Regions from separate parts of the Flintibacter porci genome, predicted to be linked through region 2. Evidence: riboswitches for the same ligand, from Rfam matches in the RefSeq annotation. Region 2 holds a riboswitch; each other region holds the start of a gene.

Region 1 (9,556 bases), on a different contig from region 2:
TAAGACCGCGGCCAAGAAGGCCAAGTCGGAGGAAACAGAGGTGTAAGGCAAAAACGCCTTACAGAATAAGACGGACACACGAGACTCTCAGGAGGTACTATGGAACCTGTTATTGTCATTGGAGCCGGCCTCGCAGGAAGCGAGGCGGCCTGGCAGCTGGCCAACCGGGGCATCCCGGTGCGCCTGCATGAGATGAAACCCAACAAAATGACTCCTGCCCACCACAGCACCGATTTTGGAGAGCTGGTGTGCTCCAACTCCCTGCGCTCCGACCAGCTGGAGAACGCGGTGGGACTTTTGAAGGAGGAACTGCGCCGCTGCAACTCCCTCATCATGGCCTGCGCCGATGAGCACCGGGTGGAGGCGGGCGGCGCCCTGGCGGTGGACCGCCACACCTTCTCCGCCGCTATTACCGAGAAGATCAAGACCCACCCCAACATCACTGTGGTGGAGGAGGAGGTACTGGACATCCCCGAGGAGGGACAGGTCATTGTGGCTTCCGGTCCCTTGACGGCTGAGCCGCTGGCCGAGGCCATTGGCCGCCGCTACCCCCAGAACGGCTACCTCCACTTCTTTGACGCTGCCGCCCCTCTGGTGACCTTTGAGAGCGTGGACATGGAAAGCGCCTGGTTTGCCTCCCGGTATGACCGGGGTACCCCCGACTATATCAACTGTCCCATGACCGAGGAGGAGTACGACGCCTTCTGGAAGGAGCTCACCACCGCCCAGGAGGCGGAGGTCCACGGCTTTGAGGACTCAGGGGTGTTTGAGGGCTGTATGCCGGTGGAGGTCATGGCCCGCCGTGGCCGGGATACCCTGTGCTATGGTCCCCTCAAGCCGGTGGGGCTCCGGGACCCCAAGACGGGCAAGGAGCCCTTTGCTGTGGTGCAGCTGCGCAAGGACAACGCCCAGGGCAGCATTTATAACATCGTAGGCTTCCAGACCCACCTGAAATGGCCGGAGCAGAAGCGAGTGTTCTCTATGATCCCCGCCCTGAAAAATGCGGAGTTTGTCCGCTACGGCGTGATGCACCGCAACACCTTCCTGGACTCGCCCCGGCTGCTGGACCGCTACTACCGGGTGCGCACCGAGCCCCGGGTCCGCTTTGCCGGACAGATCACTGGCGTGGAGGGGTATGTGGAGTCCACCGCCTCGGGCTGTCTGGCCGCCATGGAACTGGCCCGGGAGCTGGAGGGCAAGGAGCCCATCAACTTCCCACGGGAGACCGCCATGGGCGCGCTGGCTCTTTACATCAGCGACGAATCTGTGGTACACTTTCAACCGATGAATATCAACTTCGGCCTCATTCCTGCCCTGGGCTACCGGGTGAAGGGAAAGCGGAACAAAAATGCGGAGCTGTCCAAACGAGCGCTGGAAGCACTGGACGGGCTGGATCTCACTTAACTGCATCCTCAGCAACTGTGACCGCTGCTGAGACAGACGAGCCTGAGACTCTCTGAGGAAGAAAGAAGGATGTTTTATGAAGATCATCGTTGACGCCATGGGAGGGGACAATGCCCCTCAGGCTCCTGTAATGGGAGCTATCCAAGCCAACAAGGAGTACGGTGTGGACATCGTGCTGGTAGGCCGGGGGGAGGAGATCCTCAAGGTGCTGGAGAGCAACGGCATCCAGGAGCTGCCCGCCGGGGTGGAGATCGCCCACGCCTCTGAGGTGGTGGAGATCTGCGACAATCCTGCCAATGCCTTCCGGGAGAAGAAGGACTCCTCTCTGACGGTGGGACTGAACCTGCTCAAATCCGGAGCCGGGGACGCCTTTGTCTCCGCTGGTTCTACCGGAGCTCTGCTCTCTGCGGCCACCCTGCTGGTCAAGCGCATCAAGGGCATCCGCCGGGCCGCTCTGGCTCCTGTGGTGCCTACGGGCAACGGGGGCGCGGTGCTCATCGACTGCGGCGCCAACGCCGAGTGTCCCCCGGAGTATCTGCTGCAGTTTGCCTACATGGGCTCCTACTACGCCGAGCACGTGCTGGGCCGTCCCGAGCCTAAGGTGGGTCTGCTGAACATCGGCGCGGAGCCCTCCAAGGGTACCACCCTCCAGACTACCGTCTACCCCATGCTCCAGGAGGCCGCCAAGGCCGGCCGCATCAACTTTGTGGGCAATGTGGAGGCCCGGGAAGCGGTTGAGGGCTCGGTGGACGTGATCGTCAGTGACGGCTACTCGGGCAACATCTTCCTGAAAACCATGGAGGGCACCGGACTGTTCCTGGCCCGGGAGATCAAGAAGATGTTTATGAAGAGCCTGCTGACCAAGCTGGCTGCTGTGATGGTCTCCGGCGGACTCAAGCAGTTCAAGAAAATGATGGACTCCAGCGAGGTGGGCGGCACCGCGCTGCTGGGTATCTCCAAGCCGGTGATCAAGGCCCACGGCTCCTCCGATGCCTACGCCATCAAGAACGCCGTGCGGCAGGCCAAACAGTTTGCCTCCTCCGGCATTATCGAGAGCATTACCGACAATGTGGACGTGATGCGTCTGGAGGTCACTCAGCTGTAAGGGAGACATGCTCGCTTGGGCACTTTTGCCCACCTGCATAAAAATTTCCAATTCCCTATTGACAGGCAGAGGGAATGTGCATATAGTAAGGAAAGAAAAACGTGCCTGGGGCACAGCAAAAGGAGCAGGCTACTATGATTTTTGAAAAGGTATGCGCACTGATCGCGGAGCAGTTCAATGTGGATGCGGATTCCATCACCATGGAAACCTCCTTTGAAGATGATCTGAACGCGGACTCTGTGGATATTGTGGACTTGTCTATGGCGCTGGAAGAGGAATTTGATATCGACGAGATGTCCGAGGAAGAAGCTTCTGCTATCAAGACCGTGGGCGATCTGGTCCGCTTCCTGCAGAATAAGATCGACTAATTTCCCAGACATTATAAGCAGAAACTCCGCCTTGGGGCGGAGTTTTGCTTATCTTACCTTGAAAAAAGTGAGGAACGACCAATGACCACCTTAGAAGAAAAGCTGGGCTACCAGTTTCAAAACCGGGAGCTGCTGGAAAACGCTCTGACCCACAGCTCCTGCGCCAATGAGAGCCGGGGCAAGCTGCAGAGCAATGAGCGGCTGGAATTTTTGGGAGACTCCATCCTGGGCATGGTAGTGGCCGACCACCTGTACCGGGGCCATCCCGATCTGCCCGAGGGAGAGCTGACCCGGGTGCGGGCCGCCCTGGTGTGTGAGGAGAGCCTGGTAGAGGTGGCGCAGGCCCTGGATCTGGGTTCCTACCTGCTGCTGGGCAAGGGGGAGGAGGCCGGCGGCGGCCGTACCCGTCCCTCCATTCAGGCGGATGCAGTGGAGGCCGTGCTGGCAGCGGTCTATCTGGACGGGGGTATTGGCTCGGCCCGGAAGATCATCCAGAAGTATATCCTCTGCCGGGAGATCGAGGGCATCACCAGTCCCCGGGACTACAAGACTGCCCTCCAGGAGCTGGTCCAGCGGGAGAGCGGACAGGTGCTCAAGTACCGGCTGGTGGGCTCTCAGGGGCCCGACCACGCCAAGCGCTTCTTCGTGGACGTGGATCTGAACGGGGAGCCTGTGGGCTCCGGCGAGGGACACAGTAAAAAAGAGGCCGAGCAGATGGCCGCCAAGGCGGCCATGGCGAAGCTGTCGAAGCCGAAGGCGTGACAGCAGGGCCTCTTGCGAACGAAAGTGAGCCGCGCCTTGGGCGCGTCCAAGCAAAATTCCCGGCCAGAGGCCGGGAATTTTCTTGCCGGAGGGCGGATTGATTCCGCCCGAGGATTTAAAATGATGGGGTTCCCGGAAAAGCACAGCTTTTCTGGGAGTGGCCGAGCAGATGGCCGCCAAGGCGGCGCTGAACCGGCTGGGCAAAAAATAAGCGATTATTGGGGCCCGCTCCTGGTGGAGACGGGCCCTTTTTATATGCCTGTTTGGCCAGATTAAAAAAGTGTTGACAAAATGGTTAGCATATGCTAATCTATGGGTGGTTAGAGATGAGAGAACAAAAGCCTCCCCTCCTCACACCTCCCTGCTTTCTTCCCCACACTCAGGCTTTTCAGATCTCTCTGGCCACCAGAATACCCAAAGGGACAGGCATCACCCTTGGGGAACCCCCAGCCGTGGGCATACACGCGGCTGGGGATTTTTTTGCCTGGGGAGAAACGGAAGGGTATGTTGACGGCAAAGGGCGGGCATGGTATAGTGGTATCGCGTTTTGCATGTGCCTGGGTATTATCCCGGGGAAAGGGGTTTTCTATGCCAATTAAATGGATGCGCAGCGTGATGCTGATTATTACCTATGCGGTATTTCTAGTGCTGGCGGTGATCAAATTTGATGTGATCCTGGATCTGGCAGGACAGGTCCTGACCAGCTGCCGACCGCTGTTTCTGGGCTTTGCCATCGCCTTTGTGCTCAACCGGCCCTGTGCCTTCTTCTGCCGCCACTATGAACGCAATCTGGGGGAGCGGTTCAAGAAACTGGGCCGTCCGTTGGCGGTGCTTACCTCCTATGTGGCCATGATTGCGATCATTGTGGCTCTGTTTTCCTTTGTACTGCCTCAGGTGGTGGACAGTATTCAGCTGTTTGCTGCCAGTGTCAGCGGCTATATGGTCAATCTGCAGGCCATTATCAATAAGATCGCTGAGTATCTGGATCTGTCTTCTCTGGACCTGAGTTCCCTGAGCAGCTATCTGCGCAGCTTCTTGGAGGGGGTGCTCTCCAGTGTCACCACGGCTGCCTCCCAGGTGATGGTGGTCACCAGCAGTATTTTGTCCATGTTCGTTACCCTGGTACTGGCCATCGTGTTCTCTATCTACATGCTGGCCGGACGGGAAAAGCTGCTGGACCAGGGCCGCAGACTGCTGCGGGCCTATCTGCCCGACCGGCATGTGACCTGGGTCAGCGATGTGATCCGCCTTACTGCCGAGACCTTTACCAACTTTGTCTCCGGTCAGGCCATTGAGGCCTGTATTCTGGGCGGACTGTGTGCGTTGGGTACCTTCTTTATCCAACCTGACTACGCCGCTCTCATTGGCGTTATTGTAGGTGTGTCCGCTCTGATTCCAGTGGCTGGTGCTTATATCGGGGCAATCCTTTCTGCCTTCCTGCTGGTGATGGTGTCCCCGGTGCGGGCCATCATCTTCCTGATCTTTTTGTCCATTCTCCAGCAGATCGAGGGCAATGTGATCTATCCCCGTGTAGTGGGTACCTCCATCGGCCTGCCGGGCATCTGGGTGCTGACGGCGGTGACGGTGGGCGGCGGCCTGTTCGGCCTGCTGGGTGTGCTGCTCAGCGTGCCGGTGGCCTCGGTGCTGTATGCCCTGCTGAAGCAGGATGTGGTGCGGCGGCTGCGAAAGAAAGAGCCAGCAAAACCGGAATCCAAAGAAGAATAACAAATAAAACGGCGCGCCGAAGAAAACTTCGGCGCGCCGTTTTTCTATGTTTACAATCAGAAGAGACCGGTGATTTTGCCGTTCTCGTCCACATCGATTTTCTCGGCGGCGGGAACCTTGGGCAGACCAGGCATGGTCATGATGTCGCCCGTCAGGGCCACCAGGAAGCCGGCGCCGGCGGACACCTTGATGTTGCGTACGGTGACGGTGAAGCCATCGGGAGCGCCCAGCAGCTTCTGGTCGTCGGAGAAGGAGTACTGGGTCTTGGCCATGCAGATGGGGAGGTTGCCGTAGCCCAGGTCGGTGAGCTGGGCCATCTGCTTGCGGGCGTTGGGGGTGAGGACCACGCCGTCGCCGTGGTACACCTTGGTGACAATGGCGTTGAGCTTTTCCTCAATGGAGGCCTCAGCGTTGTAGGCAAAGTGGAAGTCGTTGGGCTGCTCACACAGACGCACCACTTCCTCGGCCAGAGCAAGGCCGCCCTCGCCGCCCTTGCCCCAGACCTCGCTGAGGGCCACGTTGACACCCAAAGCCCGGCACTTGTCCTCCACCAGCTTCAGCTCGGCCTCCGTGTCAGTGGGGAAGCGGTTGATGGCCACCACACAGGGCAGACCGTAGACCTTGGTGATGTTCTCCACGTGGCGCAGCAGGTTGGGCAGGCCGCGCTCCAGAGCCTCCAGATTCTCGGCATTCAGGTCGGCCTTGGCCACACCGCCGTGGTGCTTCAGGGCGCGGACCGTGGCTACCACAACCACCGCATCGGGGGTGAGGCCCGCCATGCGGCACTTGATGTCCAGGAACTTCTCCGCACCCAGGTCAGCGCCGAAGCCGGCCTCGGTGATGGCGTAGTCGCCCAGCTTCAGAGCCATACGAGTGGCCATAATGGAGTTGCAGCCGTGGGCGATGTTGGCGAAAGGACCGCCGTGGATAAAGGCGGGAGTGCCCTCCAGGGTCTGGACCAGGTTGGGCTTGAGGGCGTCCTTCAGAAGAGCGGCCATGGCACCGGCGGCCTTCAGATCGCCGGCGGTGACGGGCTTCTCGTCGTAGGTATAGCCAACAATAATGCGGCTCAGACGCTCCTTCAGATCGGTGATGGAGGTGGCCAGGCAGAGAACTGCCATGACCTCGCTGGCTACGGTGATGTCAAAGCCGTCCTCCCGGGGAACGCCCTGCATCCGTCCGCCCAGACCGTCCACCACGTTGCGCAGCTGGCGGTCGTTCATGTCCACGCACCGCTTCCAGGTGATGCGCTTGACGTCGATCCCCAGGGCGTTGCCCTGCTGGATGTGGTTGTCCAGCATAGCGGCCAGCAGGTTGTTGGCCGCACCGATGGCGTGGAAGTCGCCGGTAAAGTGGAGATTGATATCCTCCATAGGTACCACCTGAGCGTATCCGCCGCCGGCAGCGCCGCCCTTGACGCCGAAGACCGGGCCCAGAGAGGGCTCACGCAGAGCCACCAGAGCGTTCTTGCCCATACGGCGCAGAGCATCGGCCAGACCCACCGTGGTGGTGGTCTTACCCTCGCCGGCGGGGGTGGGGTTGATGGCGGTGACCAGGATCAGCTTGCCGTTGGGAGCCTGCGTCTCATTGAGCAGGCGGTAGTCGATCTTAGCCTTGTAGCGGCCGTAGTACTCCAGGTACTCCTCGGCCACGCCGGCAGTCTTGGCGATGTCGCCAATGGGCTTCATAGGGGTGCTCTGCGCAATTTCAATATCGGTCAACATAACACAATTTCTCCTTTGTCCGCGCCCTTTTCACAAAAAAAGGGCGCACCGGTTTTTTACTCCGTGCGCCCAGACGGTCGGCATTAAGACGCTGAACGCGTCCGCTATACTTCATGTGGTACTCCACTTCCGTCAGTTGTATAGCTTATGTAGTGAGTGTATCACACCTCTTTCGGCACGTCAAGTGTCCGAAAGAGCAGAGCCCCGGTCAAACTGCCGGTAAAAGTCCTTGATGAGGGCGATAAAGGCCCGGGTGGCGGGGGAGAGGAAGCTGTTTTTCTTATAAACCACTGCCATCGGACAGGTGAGAGGGGGATCACCCACGGTGAAGAAGGACAGACGGTCCATATAGGGGGTGCGGTGGATGCCGCTCTCCGGCAGGAAAGTGAAGCCCATGTTCTCCGCCACCAGATTGATGGCGGTGGTGTTGTTGGTGGTGGTGAGGATATTCACCGGCTCCACGTTCTGAACGTTGAAGGTGTTATAGAGCAGGCGGGACAGACGCCAGTCCTCGGGCAGCATCATCAGGCGCTCGTGCTCCAGCTGCCGCAGGTCCCCGAAGGGGAGGGGAGCAGAGCAGGGGCTGTCCAGACCCTTGACCAGGGGATGGTCCTTGTGGGAGATGAGGAGGATGCGCTCGTGCATCACCAGTTCATAGCTCAGGTCGGTGAGGTTGCCCGGTGTGTGCATCAGACAGAAGTCTGTGACGCTGCTGGCGGCCAGATTGCCCAGCTGAGGCACCGGCGCCTCGTGGAGGACCACCTGTACGTCGGGGTACTTGGCGGCAAAGCGGGGCAGGATATCGGGCAGCAGGGTGGAGCCTCGCCAGGTGGACACGCCGATGTGCAGCTGCTGGCGCTTCTTCTCCTGCAGCTGCTGCAGGTCGCTCTCCAGCTGCCGGTCCAGATAGCCCTGGCGTTCCAGATAGGCGTGGAAAAGCTCTCCAGCGGCGGTCAGACGCAGAGGGGTGTGGGAGCGGTCCAGCAGGGTGACACCCAGATTGGCCTCCAGCTTAGCGAGATACTGGCTGAGGTAGGGCTGGGAGAGATAGAGACGGTCCGCCGCCTTGGAGATGCTGCGCTCCTTGACGATGGCCAAAAAGTATTCCGGATTTTTGACAAACATAACGGGCCTCCTGTTGGGCTGCGAAAGGGAACGGGCCGCTTAGCGCCGCCTTTTTAAGGATATCATATCATAAAATGGGGAAAAAGGGAATGTCTTGGGACAAAAGAAGGGGCATATGGCGGATTTTGGGAAAAAAGAAAATGCCCTGCGCCAAGCGACGCAGGACATTTTATCTTGCCATATACCAATTACACAGCGCGGGTGACCTTACCGGAACGGAGGCATCTGGTGCAGACGTACACGTGAGTGGGAGTCCCATTCACAATCGCCTTCACGCGCTTCACGTTGGGCTTCCAGGTGCGGTTGGAGCGGCGGTGGGAGTGGGAGACCTTGATACCGAAGGTGACGCCCTTGTCGCAGAATTCACATTTGGCCATGTTGCTTACCTCCTCGCTATGAGAGTACGCTTTCGATGAAGCATCGACTGGTATTTTACCAGATAATTTTCGGGAATGCAAGAGGTTTTTAAAAAAACTTGAATTTTTTTCTGAGAGGGTTCTAAATGGAAAAAAGTGTGAAACGGAAGGAAGAAATTAAACCCTGTGCTTGCGCCGGAAAGACAAATAAGCTATACTAAAACCAAATCGGCATGACAGCCTGGAACGCAAGGAGGAGACGCTATGGCAGAGCGTGGAAAAAGCGTAAAACTGGGAGAGATCATCCGGGAGTTCCAACTGGAGATTTTAAATAAAGGTCCCAATTACGAGGATATGCCTCTGACCACTTTGGACGTGAACCGGCCCGGCCTGCCCCTGAGCGGTTTTTTTGAGCATTTTGATGCCCGCCGCCTGCTGGTCATCGGCCTGACCGAGCACACCTATCTCTCCGGCATGGAGCCTCAGGCCCGCCGGGAGAGTTTTGACCGGCTACTGGCCCATCCGGTGCCCGCGCTGATCATCACCCGGGAGCTGGAGCCCTTCCCCGAGTGTATGGAGATGGCCATTAAGCATGAGCGCACTGTGCTGCGCACACAAGAACATACTTCTGCCTTTATGAGCCGCCTCATCGGCAGCCTCTTTAATCACCTGGCGCCTCAGATTACCCGCTCCGGCGTGATGATGGAGATCTACGGCGAGGGCGTGCTCATTCAGGGTGAGTCTGGCGTGGGCAAGAGTGAGGTTGCCATTGAGCTCATTCAGCGGGGACACCGCATCATTGCCGATGACGCGGTGGAGATCAAGGAGACCAACCACGGTACCCTTATGGCCACAGCCCCGGAACTCATCCGCCACTATATGGAGCTTCGCGGCATCGGCGTGGTGGACGTGCGGCGGCTGTTTGGTATGAGCGCCATCAAGACGGAGCAGGAGATCGATATGGTCATCAAGCTGGAGCCCTGGGAC
Region 2 (9,556 bases):
GGACAGGTAGAAGCGGCTCTCGCCGGGGTCGCCCTGACGGCCGGCACGGCCGCGCAGCTGGTTATCGATACGGCGGGACTCGTGGCGCTCGGTGCCCAGGATAAACAGGCCGCCGACCTCACGTACCTTCTCCGCCTCTTCCTTGATCTCGTCCTTATACTTAGCCTCGGCGTCGGCAAACATCTTCCGGGCGTCCAGGATCTCCTGGTTGTCGGTCTCGGCGTAGCCGGTAGCCTCGGCGATGAGTTCGTCGGACATGCCCGCCTTACGCAGGTCGGCCTTGGCCAGATACTCGGCGTTACCGCCCAGCATGATATCGGTACCACGGCCGGCCATGTTGGTGGCCACGGTGACCGCGCCCAGCTTACCGGCCTGGGCCACGATCTCAGCTTCCTTCTCGTGGTTCTTGGCGTTCAGGACGTTGTGCTTGATGCCGCGGCGCTTGAGCATGTCGGACAGCTCCTCCGACTTCTCAATGGACACGGTACCTACCAGAACAGGCTGGCCCTTCTCGTGGCACTCCTCGATCTGGCTGACCACCGCACGCAGCTTACCGGCCTCGGTCTTGTACACCACGTCGTGGTGGTCGACACGCTGCACGGGCTTGTTGGTGGGGATCTCCACGATGTCCAGCTCATAGATAGTGCCGAACTCTTCCTCCTCGGTCATAGCAGTACCGGTCATACCGGAGAGCTTGTCGTAGAGACGGAAGTAGTTCTGGAAGGTGATGGTGGCCAGGGTCTTGGACTCGTTGGCCACTTCCACGTGCTCCTTGGCCTCGATGGCCTGGTGCAGGCCCTCGTTATACCGACGGCCGAACATCAGACGGCCGGTGAACTCGTCCACGATGATGACCTGTCCGTCCTTCACCACGTAGTCGATGTCCCGCTTCATCACGCCCCGGGCCTTGATGGCCTGGTTGATGTGGTGGGACAGGGTGGTATTCTCGGGGTCGGCCAGGTTCTCAATGTTGAAGGCTTCCTCGGCCTTCTTGATGCCCCGGGCGGTGAGGGTAGCGGTGCGGGCCTTCTCGTCCACGATATAGTCCGCATCGATATTGACATCCTCTTCCTCCTTGTCATCCACCTTGGCAATGCGCTGGCAGGTGAGCTTGGAGACAAACTGGTCCACCACGGTGTAGAGCTGGGTGGACTTCTCGCCCTGGCCGGAGATGATTAGAGGGGTACGGGCCTCGTCGATGAGGATGGAGTCCACCTCGTCCACGATGGCAAAGTAGTGGCCACGCTGTACCAGCTCCTGGGAGTAGATGGCCATGTTATCACGCAGATAGTCAAAGCCAAACTCGTTGTTGGTACCGTAGGTGATGTCGGCGTCGTAGGCCGCCTTCTTATCCTGGCCCATGACTCCGTGGATGACCAGACCCACGGTCAGACCCATGAAGCGGTAGACCTTACCCATCCACTCGCTGTCGCGCTTGGCCAGGTAATCGTTGACGGTGACGATGTGCACGCCCTTGCCGGCTAGTGCGTTGAGGTAGGCAGGCAGGGTAGCCACCAGGGTCTTACCTTCACCGGTCTTCATCTCAGCGATACGGCCCTGGTGCAGGATGATACCACCGATGAGCTGTACCCGGTAGGGACGCATGCCCAGCACACGCCAGGCGGCCTCACGGCAGGCGGCAAAGGCCTCAGGCAGGATATCGTCCAGGGTCTCGCCGTCCTTCAGACGCTGCTGGAACTCCGGGGTCTTGGCCTGGAGTTGCTGGTCGCTGAGCGCTTTGTACTCATCCTCCAGGGCCTCGATCTTCTCCACCAGCGGCATAATCGCCTTGACCTCCCGCTGAGAACTGGTGCCGAAAATTTTCTTCAGGAAACTCATATTCGATCACACCTCGTTGTTGTTACTCGTAAAATCGCTCCGCCCGGGAAAGCCATCCGGGCATATTATCGTCTCAGTATACCACAAGCCTTCGGCGGAAAAAAGAGCAAATTGTAAACTTTCCCTCACAGAATCTCCAATTTCTTTCTATCCCGCCCTCAAATATCCACCACATGCACATAAATGTACGCCAGGGGTTGACAGTTTGTAGCACCTGTGGTATGGTTAGATTCACAATTGAACAGGACAAACGAAGCGCCCAGGAAAATGGCCGTCGGCCTGCCGAAGGAGTAACACTCTCAGGTGTCCCTGTTGGGACGAGGACTGTGCGTGGATGTGACTCTGGAGAAGCTCGACCACGAGTGCCGAAGGTGCAAAGCGGGAATTCCCGCCAATCTCTCAGGCAAAAGGACAGAGACGAACAAACCGCCCCGCCGTTTTTTCGGCGTGGGTCTGTTTTCGCCCCATCATAGACCGTGGAAGCTTCCACGGTCTTTTTTGTTCTGGATATTTTAGGGGGAGAAAACGATGTCTGAAGCACTGCAATCCTTAGAGGCCGCACTTTATCCTATCGTGGTCAATATCAACACCTACCTGTCCAGCTATATTCTGGTCTTCCTGCTCATCGGCGTGGGTCTTTTCTATTCCATCCGAACCCGCTTTGTTCAGGTACGCTGCTTCGGCGAGGGCATGAAGAAGGTATTCGGAAATGTGTCTTTGCGTGGCGGACGGCAGGAGCAGGGTATGAGTTCCTTCCAGGCTCTGGCCACCGCCATCGCCGCCCAGGTGGGCACCGGCAACATCGTAGGCGGCTCCGGCGCTATTCTGGCCGGCGGCCCCGGCGCCATCTTCTGGATGTGGATCATTGCCTTCTTCGGCATGGCCACCATCTATGCAGAGGCTACTCTGGCCATCAAGACCCGCATCACCGACGAGAAGGGCGACTTCCACGGCGGCCCCGTCTACTACATCACCACCGCTTTTAAGGGCGCTTTCGGCAAGTTCCTGGCCGCTTTCTTTGCGGTAGCCATCATTCTGGCCCTGGGCTTTATGGGCTGTATGGTTCAGTCCAACTCCATCGGCTCTACCTTCCAGACCGCCTTCGGCGTGCCCTCCTGGATCGTGGGCGTGGTGCTGGTTATCATCTGCGGCTTCATCTTTGTGGGCGGCGTGCAGCGTCTGGCCGCTGTCACCGAGAAGATCGTCCCTATCATGGCCGCTATCTTCCTGCTGGGCGCGCTGGCCGTACTGGTCATCCGCATTCAGTATATCCCCGCCACCTTCGCTATGATCTTCCAGTATGCCTTTGAGCCCCAGGCCATCATCGGCGGCGGCTTCGGTTACGCATTGAAGGAAGCCATCAGCCAGGGTGCCAAGCGCGGCCTCTTTTCCAACGAGGCCGGCATGGGTTCCACCCCCCACGCTCACGCTCAGGCCAACGTGAAGGATCCCCACGACCAGGGCGTGGTAGCCATGGTCAGCGTGTTCATCGACACCTTTATCGTGCTGACCCTCAATGCTCTGGTGGTCATCTCCACTCTGTACACCCCCGGCGGCATTCTGGCCCAGGGCTACACCGAGGAGGTTTCCCAGGTCATCAACAAGACCAACCTGGCCCAGACCGCCTTTGGTACCGTGTTCGGTACCCAGGCCGGCGCCATGTTCGTGGCCGTTTGTCTGTTCTTCTTCGCCTTCTCTACGGTGCTGAGCTGGAACATGTTCGGCAAGATCAACATCATCTACCTCTTCGGCAAGAAGGCCGCTCCCGTCTATTCCGTCATCGCTCTGGTGTTTATCTTCCTGGGCACCCTCATGTCCAATGACCTGGTGTGGGAGCTCACCGACATGTTCAACAACCTCATGGTCATCCCCAACGCCATCGCCCTGTTTGCCTTGTCGGGCGTGGTGGTAAAGATTTGTCACATGAGCAAAAAGGCTTCCAAATAATTTTGTGCAGTTTATATGAAAACACGAAAAAGACCGCCGTCCCCTTGACAGGGTCGGCGGTCTTTTGTTATCCTAAGGGCGGATCATATGACTGACGGAAGTGGAGAGACCACAGGGAGTATGATCGTCATGATGCCGACCGTCTGGGCGCCGAAAAGTGGCCCGGAAGGGCGGCTTTTTTGCGCCTTTTTTTGCCTATTCAGGGCGGAAAGGAAGTATTTTTCATGACCGGATTCATTCATTCGCTGGAGAGTATGGGACTGGTGGACGGCCCCGGTGTACGGGCCGTGGTCTTTCTTCAGGGCTGCCCTCTCCGCTGCCTCTACTGCCACAATCCGGACACTCAAACCTTCTCCGGCGGACAGGAGACTACGCCCGAGGCCCTGGTCAAACGGCTGCTCCGCTTCCGGCCTTATTTTGAATCTTCCGGCGGAGGCGTTACCTTCTCCGGCGGCGAGCCCCTCGGACAGCCCGACTTTCTACTGGCGTGTCTGAAGCTGCTCAAAGCAGAGGGGGTCCACACCTGCATCGACACCTCCGGCGTAGGCCGAGGTGACTACGAGGGCATTCTCAAACACACCGACCTGGTGCTCTACGACGTAAAGCACCATCAAAGAGAGGGCTACCGGAAGATCACCGGTCTGGAGATGGACCCCACCCTGGCCTTTGTGGAGGCAGTACGGAAGGCAAACGTCCCCATGTGGGTGCGCCACGTGGTGGTCCCCGGCCTCACCGACCGTCCGGAGCATTTGACTTCCCTAAGCGAATACATCGCCACCCTGCCCCGGGTGGAGAAGGTGGAACTTCTCCCCTACCACACCCTGGGCGTTCACAAGTATCAAACGCTTGGCATCCCCTATCCGTTGGAAGGGGTGCCGCCGATGAACAAGACAACACTGGAACCTTGGAACCGGCAGCTCAATGAAGCCTGCTGCCGGAACACAGACAACTAAGAAAGGAATGGGAGCTATGAGCATCGACGTCAACTGCACCGCTTGGAAAGGATTTCGCACCGGCGAGTGGCGCCACCTGGTGAATGTGCGCAACTTCATTCAGAAAAACTACACCCCCTATCAGGGAGGGGACGACTTCCTGGCCCCCATCTCCCCCAAGACCGCCAAGGTCTGGGAGAAGGCAGAGTCCCTCATTCTGGAGGAGATCAAAAAGGGCATCATCGACGTGGAGACCCACGCTGTCTCCGGCATCGACAACTTTGCCCCCGGCTACATTGACAAGGACAACGAGGTGGTCGTGGGCCTTCAGACCGACGCCCCCCTCAAGCGCATCGTCAACCCCTTCGGCGGCATCCGCAACGCCGTCTCCGCCTTGGAGCAGTACGGCTACCAGCTGGACCCGGAGATCGAGCGCCACTTCCGCCTCTACCGCAAGACCCACAACGAAGGCGTCTTTGACGCCTATCCCAAGCGTACCCGGGACGCCCGCCACGCCGGTCTGCTCACCGGCCTGCCCGACGCCTATGGCCGCGGCCGCATCGTGGGCGACTACCGCCGCGTCCCCCTGTACGGCACCGACTTCCTTATTGAAGAGAAGCAGAAGGATCTGGACATGCTGGACGGCCCCATGACCGACGAGCGCATCCGCCTGCGGGAAGAGGTCCAGATGCAGATCCGCGCTCTGAAGGAGATGGCCTCCATGGCCGCCAAGTACGGCTGCGACATCACCCGCCCCGCCGAAAACGCCCATGAGGCGGTGCAGAATCTGTACATGGCCTACCTGGCCGGTATCAAGGAAAATAACGGCGCTGCCACCTCCCTGGGCCGTGTGTCCACCTTCCTGGATATCTACATCCAGCGTGACCTGGACAACGGCCTGCTGGACGAGCAGGGCGCCCAGGAGCTCATCGACCAGTTTGTCATCAAGTTGCGCCTGGTGCGTCACCTGCGCACCCCCGAGTATAACGAGCTCTTCGGCGGCGACCCCACCTGGGTCACCGAGTCCATCGGCGGCATGGGCATTGACGGCCGCACCCTAGTCACCAAGAACTCCTTCCGGATGCTCCACACTCTCACCAACCTGGGCACTGCCCCCGAGCCCAACCTCACCGTCCTCTGGAGCAAGGACCTGCCTCAGGGCTTTAAGGACTACTGCTCCAAGATGAGTATTGCCACCGACTCCATCCAGTACGAGAGCGACGAGCTGATGCGCCCCATGTACGGCGACGACTACTGCATCGCCTGCTGTGTGTCCGCCATGGCGGTGGGCAAGCAGATGCAGTTCTTCGGCGCCCGGGCCAACCTGGCCAAGAGCCTGCTGTACGCCATCAACGGCGGCGTGGATGAGAAAAAAGGCGGCGTTATCGTCCCCGGCATCGAGCACGACATGGACGAGGTGCTGGACTACCCCAAGGTGCTGGCCAATTATAAAAAGGTACTGGCCTATGTGGCTGAGCTCTACGTGGACACCATTAACATCATCCACTATATGCACGACAAGTACGCCTATGAGAGCAGCCAGATGGCCCTCCACGACACCCTGGTGGAGCGGCTGGCCGCCTTCGGCGTGGCCGGCCTGTCCATCGCCGCCGACTCCCTGTCCGCCATTAAGTTTGCCAAGGTGCGCCCCATCCGCAACGAGCAGGGCGTAGCCGTGGACTTCACCATTGAAGGTGACTTCCCCAAGTACGGCAACGACGACGACCGGGTGGATGACATCGCCGTGGAGATCGTCTCCTACTTCTCCGCCGAGCTGAAAAAGCACCCCCTGTACCGCAATGCCATCCACACCCTCTCCGCCCTCACCATCACTTCCAACGTGATGTACGGCAAGAAGACCGGCGCCACCCCCGACGGCCGCAAGGCGGGTGAGCCCTTTGCCCCCGGCGCCAACCCCATGCACGGCCGTGACATGAACGGCGCTCTGGCCTCCCTCAACTCGGTGGCCAAGATCCCCTACCGTGCTGTGTGTCAGGACGGCGTGTCCAACACCTTCTCCATCGTCCCCGAGGCCCTGGGCAAGGACGAGGACCAGCGCCGAGCCAATCTGGTGGCTATTCTAGACGGCTACTTTGTCCAGGGAGCCCACCACCTGAACGTGAACGTCCTGCACCGGGAAACTCTGCTGGACGCCATGGATCACCCCGAGAAGTATCCCAGCCTCACCATCCGTGTCTCCGGCTATGCGGTGAACTTCAACCGCCTCAGCCGGGAGCAGCAGCTGGAGGTCATCCAGCGCACCTTCCACAGCGCCATGTGATTTTTCCACACCTTCTGCCCCGCCGGTGCAAAACCGGCGGGGTTTTTTATCTTTACGCAGCGGGGGCAGACATGGTATGATGGGGGAAAACAAACATGTGGGAGGCGCCTCATGGCCGACTGGAAGAAAAATTCACTGCATGATCTGCACATCGACAGCTACACCGCCCAAGGCTTCGGTGTGGCCCGGCTGGATGGCCGGGTGGTCTTTATTCCCGGCACCATCCGGGGAGAGGACTGGAAGGTTCAGCTATTAAAGGTACAAAAGAACATCGCCTGGGGCCGTGGCGTGGAGCTGCTCACCCCCTCTCCCGCTCGTGTGGAGCCCGACTGCCCCATCAGCGGCAAGTGCGGCGGCTGCCAATACCGTCACATGACCTACGAGGAGGAGCTGACGGCCAAGCGGGACCGGGTCAATGACGCTCTGCGGCGGCTGGGCGGCCTGGATTTGGAGCTGCCTCCGGTGCTTGGGGCGGAAGATCCCCTGCGCTACCGCAACAAGGTGCAGCTGCCCGTGGCCCAGGGAAAGCAGGGCCTGTCCATCGGCTACTTCCGTCCCCGGAGCCATGACGTGCTGGATGTGGAGGACTGCCCTCTCCAGCCTCTGGCGGTGACCCGGCTGCGCGAGGCCTTCAAGGACTGGATGGAACAGTGGTCGGTGCCTGCCTATGACGAGAGTACCTGTCAGGGACTGATCCGTCACCTCTATGTGCGCACCAACCAGGCAGGACAATCTTTGTGCTGTGTGGTTGCCAACGGGAAAAAGCTGCCCCAGGTTTCCGAATTGGTAGAGGCTCTGTGCAAAGCGGAACCGGGACTCATCGGTCTGGTTCTCAACATCAATCAGGCGGATACCAACGTAATTTTAGGTCCTGAGTACCGCACTTTGTGGGGCCAGGATTTTCTGGAGGAGACCCTGTGCGGTATGACCTTCCGGCTGTCTGTCCCCTCCTTTTTCCAGATCAACTGGGCTCAGACCCAGCGGCTCTATGCCCAGGCGGTGGATTTTGCCTCCCTCACTGGACAAGAGACCGTGCTGGACCTGTACTGCGGCATCGGCACCATCTCTCTGGCTTTGGCCCAGAAGGCGGGGCAGGTCATTGGCGCCGAGATCGTCCCCCAGGCCATTGAGGACGCTAAGGCCAATGCTGCACGCAACAAGGTGAATAATACCCGTTTCTTCTGCGGCGACGCGGGATCAGTGGCCGCTCAGCTTGCCCGGGAGGGTGTGCGTCCCCAAGTCATCTGCGTGGACCCACCCCGGAAGGGATTAGCACCGGAGGTACCCGCCATTCTGGCCTCCATGGCCCCGGAACGTATCGTCTATGTCTCCTGCGACCCGGCCACTCTGGCCCGGGACGCCAAGCGTCTGGAGGAGCTGGGCTACTGGGCAGTCAAGGTCCAGGCCGTGGACCTCTTCCCCCGCACCGCTCACGTGGAAACGGTTGTCTTGCTTTCCAAGGGTGAGATCGACTCGAAAAAGGTTCGGGTTGAGTTCTCTTTGGAAGATATGGATATGTCTGATTTTCAAGATAAGGCAACCTACACACAGATTAAAGACTATGTGTTGGAGCATACCGGACTAAAGGTATCTAACCTGTATATCTCTCAAATCAAGAGAAAGTGCGGGTTGGAGGTCGGAAAGAACTACAATCTGCCGAAAGCGGAGGATTCCAGACAGCCCCAGTGTCCGCCTGAAAAAGAGAACGCAATCCGAGAAGCAATGAAATATTTTGGGATGATTTAATCCCGTATTTTGGAGGTTCTTATGGATAAGGTGATTTCTTGTGAGTTCAATATGGATACCGCCTGTGTGGAGCTTCGCTTCGCTGACGGCAGCATGATTTCCATTGACTGCACCGCTGTGGAGAACGAGGTAGCAGACAATATGTATCAGAGATCAGAGCTTGACTATCTGATTTACAATGATCCGGCAGCCTATGCAGATTTAATCCTCAACGGCAATGCGGAAACCTACTTGAAAACCGTAACAGAATATAAACCTTTGGATTGATTGCCAAAGATAAAGCAAGCCGCCTGTGCGGGCATGAGAAATGCTCGTACAGGCGGTTTTTTGGGTAGTGGATGTTGGCATAGAATTAGATTTTTAATTACTTGACCGAATCGGTTATCGGTGCTATACTATGAATAACCGAATCGGTCACTTGAAAGGAGAAATTAAATGGACAAATTTTTTGCACTAAGCGAGGAAAAGCAAATTACCATCATCAATGCGGCACTCCAGTGCTTTGGTAAGTTTGGATATGATAAGGCTTCTGTCAACGATATTGCTGTAACGGCGCATATTTCAAAGGCATCCGTATTTCAGTACTTTGGCAACAAAAAACAACTGTATACCTACCTGTTGGAATATTGTATGAAAATCATTATGCCTTCGTTTGACCAAACGATACTTGATTCAGAAACCGATCTGTTTAACCGCATTCTGGTTTCCAGCAAGATGAAAATGGCCGCAATGAAAACACACCCGTTTATTACTCAATTTATAGCAAGTGTTTGGGAAGAAGCTTCTCCTGAAGTCAATGACCTACTTGCTT
Region 3 (9,556 bases), on a different contig from region 2:
CGGGACGGCGGATGTTGTCCACAAACTGCAGGCCAAGGACCTTGGGATGCTGGCGCAGCCACCAGATGTCGGCCTTGTTGCCGGCCAGACGGGTGCAGTGGATGCGGCTCTGCTGGCCGGCGCCCACGCCGATGGTCATGCCGTTTTTCACGTAGCACACGGAGTTGGACTGGGTGTACTTCAGGGTGATGAGAGAGAGGAGCATATCGTGCTTGGCCTGCTGGGGCAGGTCCTTGTTGGCGGTGACGATATTCTGGAGCATCTCCTCGTTGATGTCCAGATCGTTGTAGCCCTGCTCAAAGGTGATGCCGAAGATGTTGCGGCGCTCCACAGGAGCGGGAGTGTAGTTGGGATCGATCTCCACCACGTTGTAGCCGCCCTTGCGCTTGGTCTTCAGGATCTCCAGAGCCTCCTCGGTGTAGCCGGGGGCGATGATGCCGTCGGATACCTCGGCGGCCAGGAAGCGGGCGGTATCGGCATCGCACACGTCGCTGAGAGCGGCCCAGTCACCAAAGGAGCACAGGCGGTCGGCACCCCGGGCGCGGATGTAGGCGCAGGCGACGGGGGAGAGCTCTCCCTCGGGGGCAAAGTAGATGTGACGCTCCACATCGGTGAGGGGCAGACCCAGGGCGGCACCGGCGGGGGAGACGTGCTTGAAGGAGGCGGCGGCGGGCAGGCCGGTGGCCTTCTTCAGGGCCTTGACCAGCTGCCAGGAGTTGAGGGCGTCCATGAAGTTGATGTAGCCGGGCTTGCCGTTGAGCACCTTCAGAGGCAGTTCGCCCTCCTCCATGAAGATGCGGGCGGGCTTCTGGTTGGGGTTACAGCCGTATTTCAGTTCCAGTTCGGTCATCGTATTTCATCCTTTCTGATCGGAATCTTGGGGATTGAGGGGTTCATAGTGGAAGGCTCCGTCCTCGCCCCGGGCAAAGGCACTGCCGTAGGGGGCGCTGAGCAGGGGGATCAGGTCGGGGTCGTAATTGCAGAGGGTATTGAGGGAGTAGACTCCGATGTGGGAGGGGTCGCTGAGGTACTCTTCGCTCTCCACAGCGGCAAAGAAGCGCCAGCCGCTGTCCTGGCCCTCCCGTTCCGGCTTTTCCCGGTAGCAGTAGCCTACCGGTTTGCCGGAGACAGTGATCTCGTCGGTAGCCAGACAGGCGGCGGGGCCGTCCCAATCCTTCAGGAGAGGCCGCATTTCCGGCTCGGAAAGTTTATAGCTCTTTCCCGCAGGACGGGGCCACATACGGCCGCACCAGGCTTGCTTGCTGCCCAGCAGGTCCCGCACCAGGCGCAGGTTCAGATCCCGGTAGGAGACGGCGTCCTGCTCGCCTCCAATGCGGAAAGCCCAGTAGGCGGCGCCGCATACCAGGTCCACAGCGTACTCATCCCAGCTGTGGAAGGCGGCGGCCTGCTCTACCCAGTACTGGGACAGCTCCTGATACTCCTCCATGGTGATGAGCTCGCAGGCGCAGGCGGAACGGAGATAGCCCAGGGTCTCGCTGATGTCCCAGGCCAGAAAGCCACGGCGGCCCACAATGGGCTGGAACTGACGGGCAAAGTCGGACAGGCGCTGGAAGCCGGACACAGCTTGGGGAGTCAGTTCATCCAGGGAGAAATTGGGGCGGTCCTCCCAGAAGGATTCAAAGTCCAGATACTCCCGGTGGATGTGCACCGTGTTCTGGCAGAAAGCGATCAGGCTGTCCTTGTCGGTAATGCCGAACACCTCAGACAGATGGGTGCGGGCGGCCTGCTGATCTTCCTTGCTCAGGCAGAAGGGGATGGAGGTGAAGTACTCCTCTCCGGCGTCCTCCATGGTGGCCAGGCCCGGCGTTTTCCGCAGGGCGGGTACCCCGGCCAGCAGCAGGGGAAAGGCCTTGGAGGAGCAGAGCACCGGGGGCTGGAAGGCAGCGGCGGCTCGGGCACGCTGAAATTCCAAAATGGGGTCGGTCAAGGGCATGGGGGCCTCCTTCTTACTGGTGCTTGTTGATGATCACAGTGTCCGCCTGGCCGGAGGAGAGGTCGATGTAGCTGACATACAGGGAGACCTTGTTGTCCTCGTTCAGGTTCTCCCAAACCTCCTTGGCCAGGGTCTGGGCGTCGGGGGCGGAGATGGCTACCCGGCGGGGCTCGCCCTCAAAGGAGGGCAGGGGGTCCAGGTTCTCCTGGTAGGTGTGGATGAAGCGGCCTTCGCCGGACAGGGGGGCGTCGTACTCGTAGAAGTAGCGGTGGTTGCAGCTGGGGTCGCCGTCGGCGCTCTTCAGGATGGACAGGCAGAAGGCGCCGTCCTTCTCCACCACGCCGGAGATGCGGGGGGTGTAGTTGGGGCCGTCGGGCTCGTAGCAGCGGGTGCGGAGGGCCTCGATGTAGCTCTTGCCCTCCAGCAGGCCGTCCCGGATGGTGTCGGTCTGGTCACCATTGGTGACCACCAGGGTATCGCCCACCTTGCGCACGGGGTGGTAGATGATGAGAGAGGGGTCCACCATCTTGCTCTCGTCAAAGGCCCGGGTGCGGATGCCGTCCTCGGTGGCCTCAAAAATGCGGTTGCGGCTGTTCTCGCTGCGGCCCATGATGAAGTAGACCACCACGGCCTTGGCGCCGTCAGCGGACTTGCCCAGCATGATACCGCGGCCGGGGTAGGGGTGGCTGCGCAGCAGGTCGTTAAAATTCAGAAGTTCCATAACGTAAGCTCCTTTTCACAAAATAAGCAAATGGGCGCACCACGTTTGTGCAAACGGGTGCGCCCAGACGGTCGGCTCTCAGAGGCGGCACTCCCCGTGGTCACTCCACTTCCGTCAGTCATGCCGCTTGATTACATTGTAAAGGGGCGGGCGCACCGAAAAGGGGGATCAGTCCAGAATCCGGACAGTCCGGCCCTCTACCTTCAGCCGTCCCTGACAGAACAGAGACACGGCCTGGGGAAGCAGCTTCCACTCGCAGTTCTCCATGATCCGCCGCTGCAGCACCTCGGGGGTGTCGTCGGGCAGTACCTCCACCGCCTTTTGGGAGACGATGGGGCCTCCGTCGCACTCCTCAGAGACAAAATGCACGGTCGCACCCGACAGCTTGACCCCGTACTCCAGAGCCTTCTCGTGGACATGGAGTCCATAGCAGCCGGGACCGGCAAAGGAGGGGATCAGGGCGGGGTGGACATTCAAAATGGCATTGGGGAAAGCCTGTACCATCTCGCTGGTGAGGATGACCATAAAGCCAGCCAGCACCACCAGGTCGATGTGCAGCGCCTGGAGCTGTTCCACCAGAGCCACCGTCATGGCCTGGCTGGAGGGGTAGGACTTCCGGGCCACCACATAGGTGGGGATGCCCGCCTTCTTGGCACGCTCCAGGGCGTAGGCGTCGGGGTTAGAGGCGATGACAGCGGCAATCTCGCCGTTCACGATCTCACCCCGGGCCTGGGCGTCGATCAGAGCCTGAAGGTTGGTGCCGCCGCCGGAGACCAGCACGGCAATGCGCTTTGCCATGGGCGCACCTCCTCAGACCAGTTCCACCCCAGCCTCGCCGGAGACCACCTGGCCGATCTGGTAGGCCTGCTCGCCGGCGGCCTTCAGGATCTCCAGGGCCTGGGCGGCCTGCTGGGCGGGAAGGGCCAGGATCATGCCGATGCCCATGTTGAAGGTGTTGTACATATCCCGCTCGGGGATGCCGCCCTTCTTCTCGATGAGGTCGAAAATGGGCAGGCGGGGGAAAGAGTCCAGCTTGATCTGGGCGGTGAGGCCCTCGGTCATCATGCGGGGCACGTTCTCATAGAAGCCGCCGCCGGTGATGTGGCTGATGGCGTGGATGTCCACACCGGCCTTCAGCAGGGCCTTAATGGCCTTGACATAGATGCGGGTGGGGGTGAGCAGGGTCTCGCCCAGGCTCTTGCCGCCCAGCTCCTCCATGGGGGAGGTGAGATCAGCGTGCTCCACGTCAAAGACCTTGCGCACCAGGGAGAAGCCGTTGGAGTGGACACCGGTGGAAGCCAGGCCGATGAGCACATCGCCCTGGGCCAGGTGCTTGCCGTCGATGATCTTCTCCTCGTCTACGATACCCACGGAGAAGCCGGCCACATCGTAGTCCTCATCGGGCATGAGGCCGGGGTGCTCGGCGGTCTCGCCGCCTACCAGGGCGCACTCAGACTGGCGGCAGCCCTCGGTGATGCCGGTGACGATCTCAGCGATGCGCACGGGGTCGTTCTTGCCGCAGGCGATGTAGTCCAGGAAGAACAGGGGGGCGGCGCCGCCGCAGATGATATCGTTGACGCACATGGCCACGCAGTCGATGCCGATGGTGTCGTGCTTGTTCATCAGCTGGGCCAGGCGCAGCTTGGTGCCCACGCCGTCGGTGCCGGAGACCAGCACAGGCTTTTTCATCCCGGCCATATCGGGGGCAAACATGCCGCCGAAGCCGCCCAGAGTGCCCAGCACGCCGGGAATGTAGGTGGATTCCACCATGGGCTTGATGCGCTCGACCGACTCGTAGCCGGCGGTAACATCCACGCCGGCAGCGGCGTAGGACTCAGAATGAGAATTTTTCATACGAGAAAACCTCCGTTAACCTTTTCCGTTCCAGCAATAGGTGCATACCTTATCCCGGTCGAGGCCGATGGCCTCCAGCAGGCCCTCCAGGGACTGGTAGCCCAGGGAGGTGAAGCCGAACTTTTCGCAGATGGTCTTCAGCATGCACTGACCGCGCTGGGTGGTGCCGTCAGCGTACTCCTCCAGGTGCTGCTGTCCCTCGTCGCCCTCCAACTCCTGGATGGTGCGGCGGGCCAGCAGGTCCATGTCAGAATTGCCGCGGGAGAAGTTGAGGTATTTGCAGCTGTACATGATGGGGGGGCAGGCGGAACGCATGTGGACCTCTTCCGCGCCGGACTCATAGAGGAATTCCACCGTCTCCCGCAGCTGGGTGCCCCGGACAATGGAGTCGTCCACGAACAGCAGTTTCTTGCCCTCGATGAGCTCGGGCACGGGGATCTGCTTCATCTTAGCCACCTGGTTGCGCACCTCCTGATTGGCAGGCATAAAGGAGCGGGGCCAGGTGGGAGTGTATTTTACGAAGGGGCGGGCAAAGGGCTTGCCGCTGCGGTTGGCAAAGCCGATGGCGTGGGGCAGACCGGAGTCGGGCACGCCGGCCACATAGTCTACCTTGGGCAAAGCGCCACGAGACACCTCGTCCCGGGCCATGATCTCACCGTTGCGGTAGCGCATGACCTCCACGTTGATGCCCTGGTAATTGGAGTTGGGGTAGCCGTAGTAAGTCCACAGGAAGGCGCAGATCTTCATCTCCTCGCCGGCGGGGGAGAGGGTCTCACACTCGTCGGCGGTGATACGCACGATCTCACGGGGACCCAGCTCGTAGGCGTCCTGGTAGCCCAGCTTGTGGTAAGCGAAGGACTCAAAGGAGACGCAGTGTGCTCCCTCCTTCTTGCCCACCAGCACGGGCAGACGGCCCACCCGGTCACGGGCGGCGATGATCTCGCCCTTCTCCGTCAGAATGAGCAGGGTGAGAGAGCCCTGGATCTCCTCCTGAGCGTGGAGAATACCGCTGACCAGATCATCCTTCTGGTTGATAAGGGCGGCGGCCAGCTCGGTGGCGTTGACCTTGCCCGAACTCATGGCCATGAACTGGTGGCCGTGGTCGGAGAAATAGCGCTGGATGAGCTCCTCCGAGTTGTTGATGATACCCACCGTAGTGATGGCGTACAGCCCCAGGTGAGACCGCACCAGCAGGGGCTGGGGGTCCGTGTCACTGATACAGCCGATGCCGCAGTTGCCGTGGAACTCGCTCAGGTCCTTCTCGAACTTGGTGCGGAAAGGGGTATTTTCAATGGAGTGGATCTGGCGTTGAAATCCGTCCTGCTCGTCGTAGATCAGCATACCGCCCCGGCGGGTGCCCAGGTGAGAGTGGTAGTCCACTCCGAAGAAGATATCCAGGGTCACGTCCTGGTGCGCCACCGCGCCAAAAAAGCCTCCCATGTTAGTGCCTCCCTAAGTTAGTCTTGATCAATCTTACTTACCCAGCAGACGGCGGGCCATCTCCTGATAGGCACCCTCCACGTTGCCCAGATCCCGGCGGAAGCGGTCCTTATCCAGCTTCTCTCCGGTCTTGGAGTCCCAGAAACGGCAGGTGTCGGGGCTGATCTCGTCGGCCAGGACGATGGTGCCGTCGGCGGTCTTGCCGAACTCCAGCTTGAAGTCAACCAGGGTGACGCCGCACTCGGCCAGGGTCTTCTTCAGGAAGTCATTGACCTGGAAGGCATACTTCTTGATGAGGTCGATCTCGTCCCAGGTGGCCAGCTTCAGAGCGACCGCGTGGTAATCGTTGATGAGGGGATCGTGAAGATCATCGTTCTTATAGGAGAACTCGATGGTGGGCTCGTCAAACACGATGCCCTCCTTCACGCCGTAGTTGCTGGCAAAGTGGCCGGCAGAGATATTGCGGACGATGACCTCCAGGGGGACAATGGAGACCTTCTTCACCGCGGTCTCACGCTCGCTGAGCTCCTCCACAAAGTGGGTGGGCACGCCGGCCTTCTCCAGCTGCTGCATGAGGTAGTTGGTCATCTGGTTGTTGATGGCGCCCTTGCCGGTGATGGTGCCCTTCTTGGCGCCGTCAAAGGCGGTGGCGTCGTCCTTGTAGGAGACGATAACAACATTGGGGTCCTCGGTGGAATAGACCTTCTTGGCCTTGCCCTCGTACAGCTGCTCCAGTTTGTTCATAATGAAATCCTTCCTTCCTGATGTTGTTTCAAACGATATGTTGAAAAGTGGATCTTGCAAATGGGCGGGAACGCGGGGGTCAGGCCAGCTCGGCCTGAAGCTTCTGCTCCTTCTGAGCGATCTGATCGGCCATCTTCTCCCGGGCGGCGTCCAGCTTGGCGGCCAGCTCGTCATCCGAGACAGCCAGAATCTGGGCGGCCAGCACGGCAGCATTTTTTGCGCCGTTGATAGCCACGGTGGCCACAGGGATACCGCTGGGCATCTGGACGGTAGCCAGCAGGGCGTCCAGTCCGTCCATGGCGCCGCCCTTCATGGGGATGCCGATGACGGGGAGGGTGGAGTTGCCCGCGAAGGCGCCGGCCAGGTGGGCGGCCATGCCCGCGGCACAGATCAGCACGCCAAAGCCATTGGCCCGGGCGGACCGGGCAAATTCCGCGGCGGCGGCAGGGGTGCGGTGGGCGCTGAGAATGTGGGCCTCAAAGGGAATGCCGAACTCCTCCAACTGGGTACAGGCACCCTTTACTACCGGCCAGTCGCTATCCGAGCCCATGATCACAGCCACTTTTTTGCTCATAGATGCTCTCTCCTTTCAGATGGTCCGATCCAATCGCCATAAGGTTTCTTGTTTTTGGAAAAGAAAAAAGTCAGGCCATCTGCGCGCACAGACAGCCTGATCATCTCTTATGCTTTTGGATATTTGGACAGATTGGGACCGTGGAAAATACAATCCAGGTGAAAAACGGAATGGAAAAATCCGCAAACCATGGAAGAACCTCCTTGTCCCATCAATCAGAGTTCCATTTTATCGAATCCTTGGAGAATTTGCAAGAGGCCCTGGGAAATTCGTAGGCTTGTACAAGGAAGACGGGGAAAAGTCAGGGGGGAGTTGTACAGGGGTGGAGAGCGGACAGGGGTTACAGCAGTCCGGACACGCTTAAAATATGGGAGACTTCACCGGCGCGTACAGACCAGGCGCCTGCGGCGCCGTGGGAACGGCGGCGGGGAGCGGTCCAGGATGGGATCTCCTCCAGAGCGTGCTGGCAGACGGTAAGAAACTCCTGGGGGGAGTGAGCGGCGTAGATCACGTCAGGATAGGGCTCCACCTGATCGGGCCAGACCATGGTGACAATGGGCAGTCCGGTAGACAGATACTCATAAATTCGAGTGGGGATCACGTCGCAGTCGGGCTGATCGTCCCGGAGGAAATTGAGCAGTACCTGACACTGTGCCAGATGTTCCGGTACCTCCATCAGGGGACAGGAGGGGCGCAGTACCACGTTGGGCAGAAGGGAAAGCCGGCGCAGAAAGGGGTTGTGCTCTCGCCGGCCCAAGAGCAGAAACGTCCAGTCGGGCCGAGCCTGGGCGGCGTAGAGCAGGGGGGACAGGTCCAAATCGTAGTGGATGGTGCCTGCATAGCCCAGTACAGGGCCCTGGAAGGGGGAGCTGGGACGTACCCGGTCGGGTGCGGTGGCCTTGGCAAAGAGCGGGTAGGTCCCGCCGTTGGGAAGCAGAGCGATGTTGCTGCTGCAGGGGGACAGGCGGTCCATCAGATCGGAAGAGGCGGCAAACACCACGTCGGCCGCGCCGGCCAGCGCGCCCTCCCAGGCCAGAGGCAGATCGTCCCACTCCCGGTCGCAGTCGTAAACCAGTCCGTCGTAGTCCAGCCGGTCCAGTAGGTGGACGTGCTCCGGGCAGGTGGTCCACAAGAGAGGGGCGGAGAACCGGGCGCGGGCGGCTTTGGCGGCAATGAATCGGCTGAGCTTCTGCTGCCCCAGACGGAAGAAGTGGCCAAAGCGCTCGTCCATGGGGAGCAGAAGGGGAGGGAGGGTATAGACGGTGATATTCTGTTTGACCTGCCGGCCTTTGGCGTGGAAGCTGGGGTCATTCCAGCGGGCGGCAGGGGAAAAATATAGGATCTGGGTGTCCTTGAGCCGGGAGAGCAGCTGTTGAGTCCGGCCGGGGGAGGCACTCCAGGGTTCATTGGAGAGGCAGATGATTTGCTTCAACGGGACAGACCTCCTGTAAACAGGGCTCCACCGCCCTTGCGCAGCGGAGAAAAAGCGGGTATAATACCATAACTGCCTGCCGGTTCCGCACAAGGGGAACGGGCAGGGACAAGACCATTATATCGGGCCTGAGAGGGCCGGTCAAGGACGGATAGGAGGAAAAAATATGCCGCTGGCGATACAGGGAATAGACGAGGCGGTGCTGCTGTGGATCCAGGAGGCGGTGCGGCAGGCGTGGCTGGACCCGGTGGTCAAGGCCTTTACCACGCTGGGCAACGCGGGGATATTGTGGATCGTGCTTTCTGTGGCCATGCTGTTCTGGCGTCCCACCCGAAAGGCGGGACTGCTGGCAGGCTGTGCGCTCATCTTCAGTCTGCTGTTTACCAACCTGGGGCTGAAGCTGATCTTTACCCGGCCAAGACCCTATACGGTGGTGGAGGGTCTGATCCCGCTGCTTACCTCCGGCGACCCTAACTCCTTCCCCTCCGGGCATACCTGCGCCGCCTTTTCCGCGGGGCTGGTGTGGGCCAGGACCCTTCCCAAACCCTGGATGCGCCGCACGGCGGTGATCCAGGCGGTGCTGATGGGGCTCTCCCGGCTGTATGTGGGGGTGCACTACCCCAGCGATGTGCTGGGCGGCGCTCTGGTGGGTACCGTGTGCGCTATGCTGGCCCTGTATATCGGCCGGCTTTGGCAGAGACGACAGGAGCATAACTTTCAATAATATAAAATGGACCCGCTGCATGCTGCAGCGGGTCCATTTTTATGCGTTCAGTCAGGTCACAGTAAGATAGTCAGCGGAGACATAGCCGGTGACTGCCTGGCCGGAGCCGTTGG

What was found. A riboswitch is a leader RNA that binds a small molecule or an ion and turns the genes downstream of it on or off. The one in region 2 is predicted to bind ZMP and ZTP.
Region 1: it holds a riboswitch for ZMP and ZTP, as region 2 does, so the genes downstream of both, ACEVJL_RS02925 (formate--tetrahydrofolate ligase) here and pflA (pyruvate formate-lyase-activating protein) in region 2, are expected to answer to the same signal.
Region 3: it holds a riboswitch for ZMP and ZTP, as region 2 does, so the genes downstream of both, ACEVJL_RS15185 (IMP cyclohydrolase) here and pflA (pyruvate formate-lyase-activating protein) in region 2, are expected to answer to the same signal.

The regions. Positions count from the first base shown of each region.
Region 1 covers NZ_JBHEVB010000002.1:210,676-220,231, reverse strand. The annotation lists gene topA (type I DNA topoisomerase) at 1-46, shown strand, start outside; gene trmFO (methylenetetrahydrofolate--tRNA-(uracil(54)-C(5))-methyltransferase (FADH(2)-oxidizing) TrmFO) at 100-1,404, shown strand; gene plsX (phosphate acyltransferase PlsX) at 1,481-2,509, shown strand; gene acpP (acyl carrier protein) at 2,644-2,877, shown strand; gene rnc (ribonuclease III) at 2,959-3,639, shown strand; gene ACEVJL_RS02930 (AI-2E family transporter) at 4,228-5,364, shown strand; gene ACEVJL_RS02925 (formate--tetrahydrofolate ligase) at 5,421-7,088, opposite strand; ZMP/ZTP riboswitch at 7,149-7,238, opposite strand; gene ACEVJL_RS02920 (LysR family transcriptional regulator) at 7,269-8,213, opposite strand; gene rpmB (50S ribosomal protein L28) at 8,402-8,590, opposite strand; gene hprK (HPr(Ser) kinase/phosphatase) at 8,834-9,556, shown strand, end outside.
Region 2 covers NZ_JBHEVB010000006.1:195,266-204,821, forward strand. The annotation lists gene secA (preprotein translocase subunit SecA) at 1-1,839, opposite strand, end outside; glycine riboswitch at 2,090-2,176, shown strand; glycine riboswitch at 2,177-2,264, shown strand; gene ACEVJL_RS08580 (alanine/glycine:cation symporter family protein) at 2,368-3,786, shown strand; ZMP/ZTP riboswitch at 3,864-3,942, shown strand; gene pflA (pyruvate formate-lyase-activating protein) at 4,011-4,739, shown strand; gene pflB (formate C-acetyltransferase) at 4,756-6,999, shown strand; gene rlmD (23S rRNA (uracil(1939)-C(5))-methyltransferase RlmD) at 7,111-8,745, shown strand; gene ACEVJL_RS08600 (DUF6061 family protein) at 8,767-9,012, shown strand; gene ACEVJL_RS08605 (TetR/AcrR family transcriptional regulator) at 9,181-9,556, shown strand, end outside.
Region 3 covers NZ_JBHEVB010000020.1:17,826-27,381, forward strand. The annotation lists gene ACEVJL_RS15175 (phosphoribosylaminoimidazolecarboxamide formyltransferase) at 1-850, opposite strand, end outside; gene ACEVJL_RS15180 (immunity protein Imm33 domain-containing protein) at 857-1,954, opposite strand; gene ACEVJL_RS15185 (IMP cyclohydrolase) at 1,968-2,675, opposite strand; ZMP/ZTP riboswitch at 2,730-2,807, opposite strand; gene purN (phosphoribosylglycinamide formyltransferase) at 2,844-3,473, opposite strand; gene purM (phosphoribosylformylglycinamidine cyclo-ligase) at 3,486-4,529, opposite strand; gene ACEVJL_RS15200 (amidophosphoribosyltransferase) at 4,545-5,969, opposite strand; gene purC (phosphoribosylaminoimidazolesuccinocarboxamide synthase) at 6,003-6,713, opposite strand; gene purE (5-(carboxyamino)imidazole ribonucleotide mutase) at 6,793-7,287, opposite strand; gene ACEVJL_RS15215 (glycosyltransferase family protein) at 7,628-8,719, opposite strand; gene ACEVJL_RS15220 (phosphatase PAP2 family protein) at 8,886-9,443, shown strand; gene ACEVJL_RS15225 (S-layer homology domain-containing protein) at 9,495-9,556, opposite strand, start outside.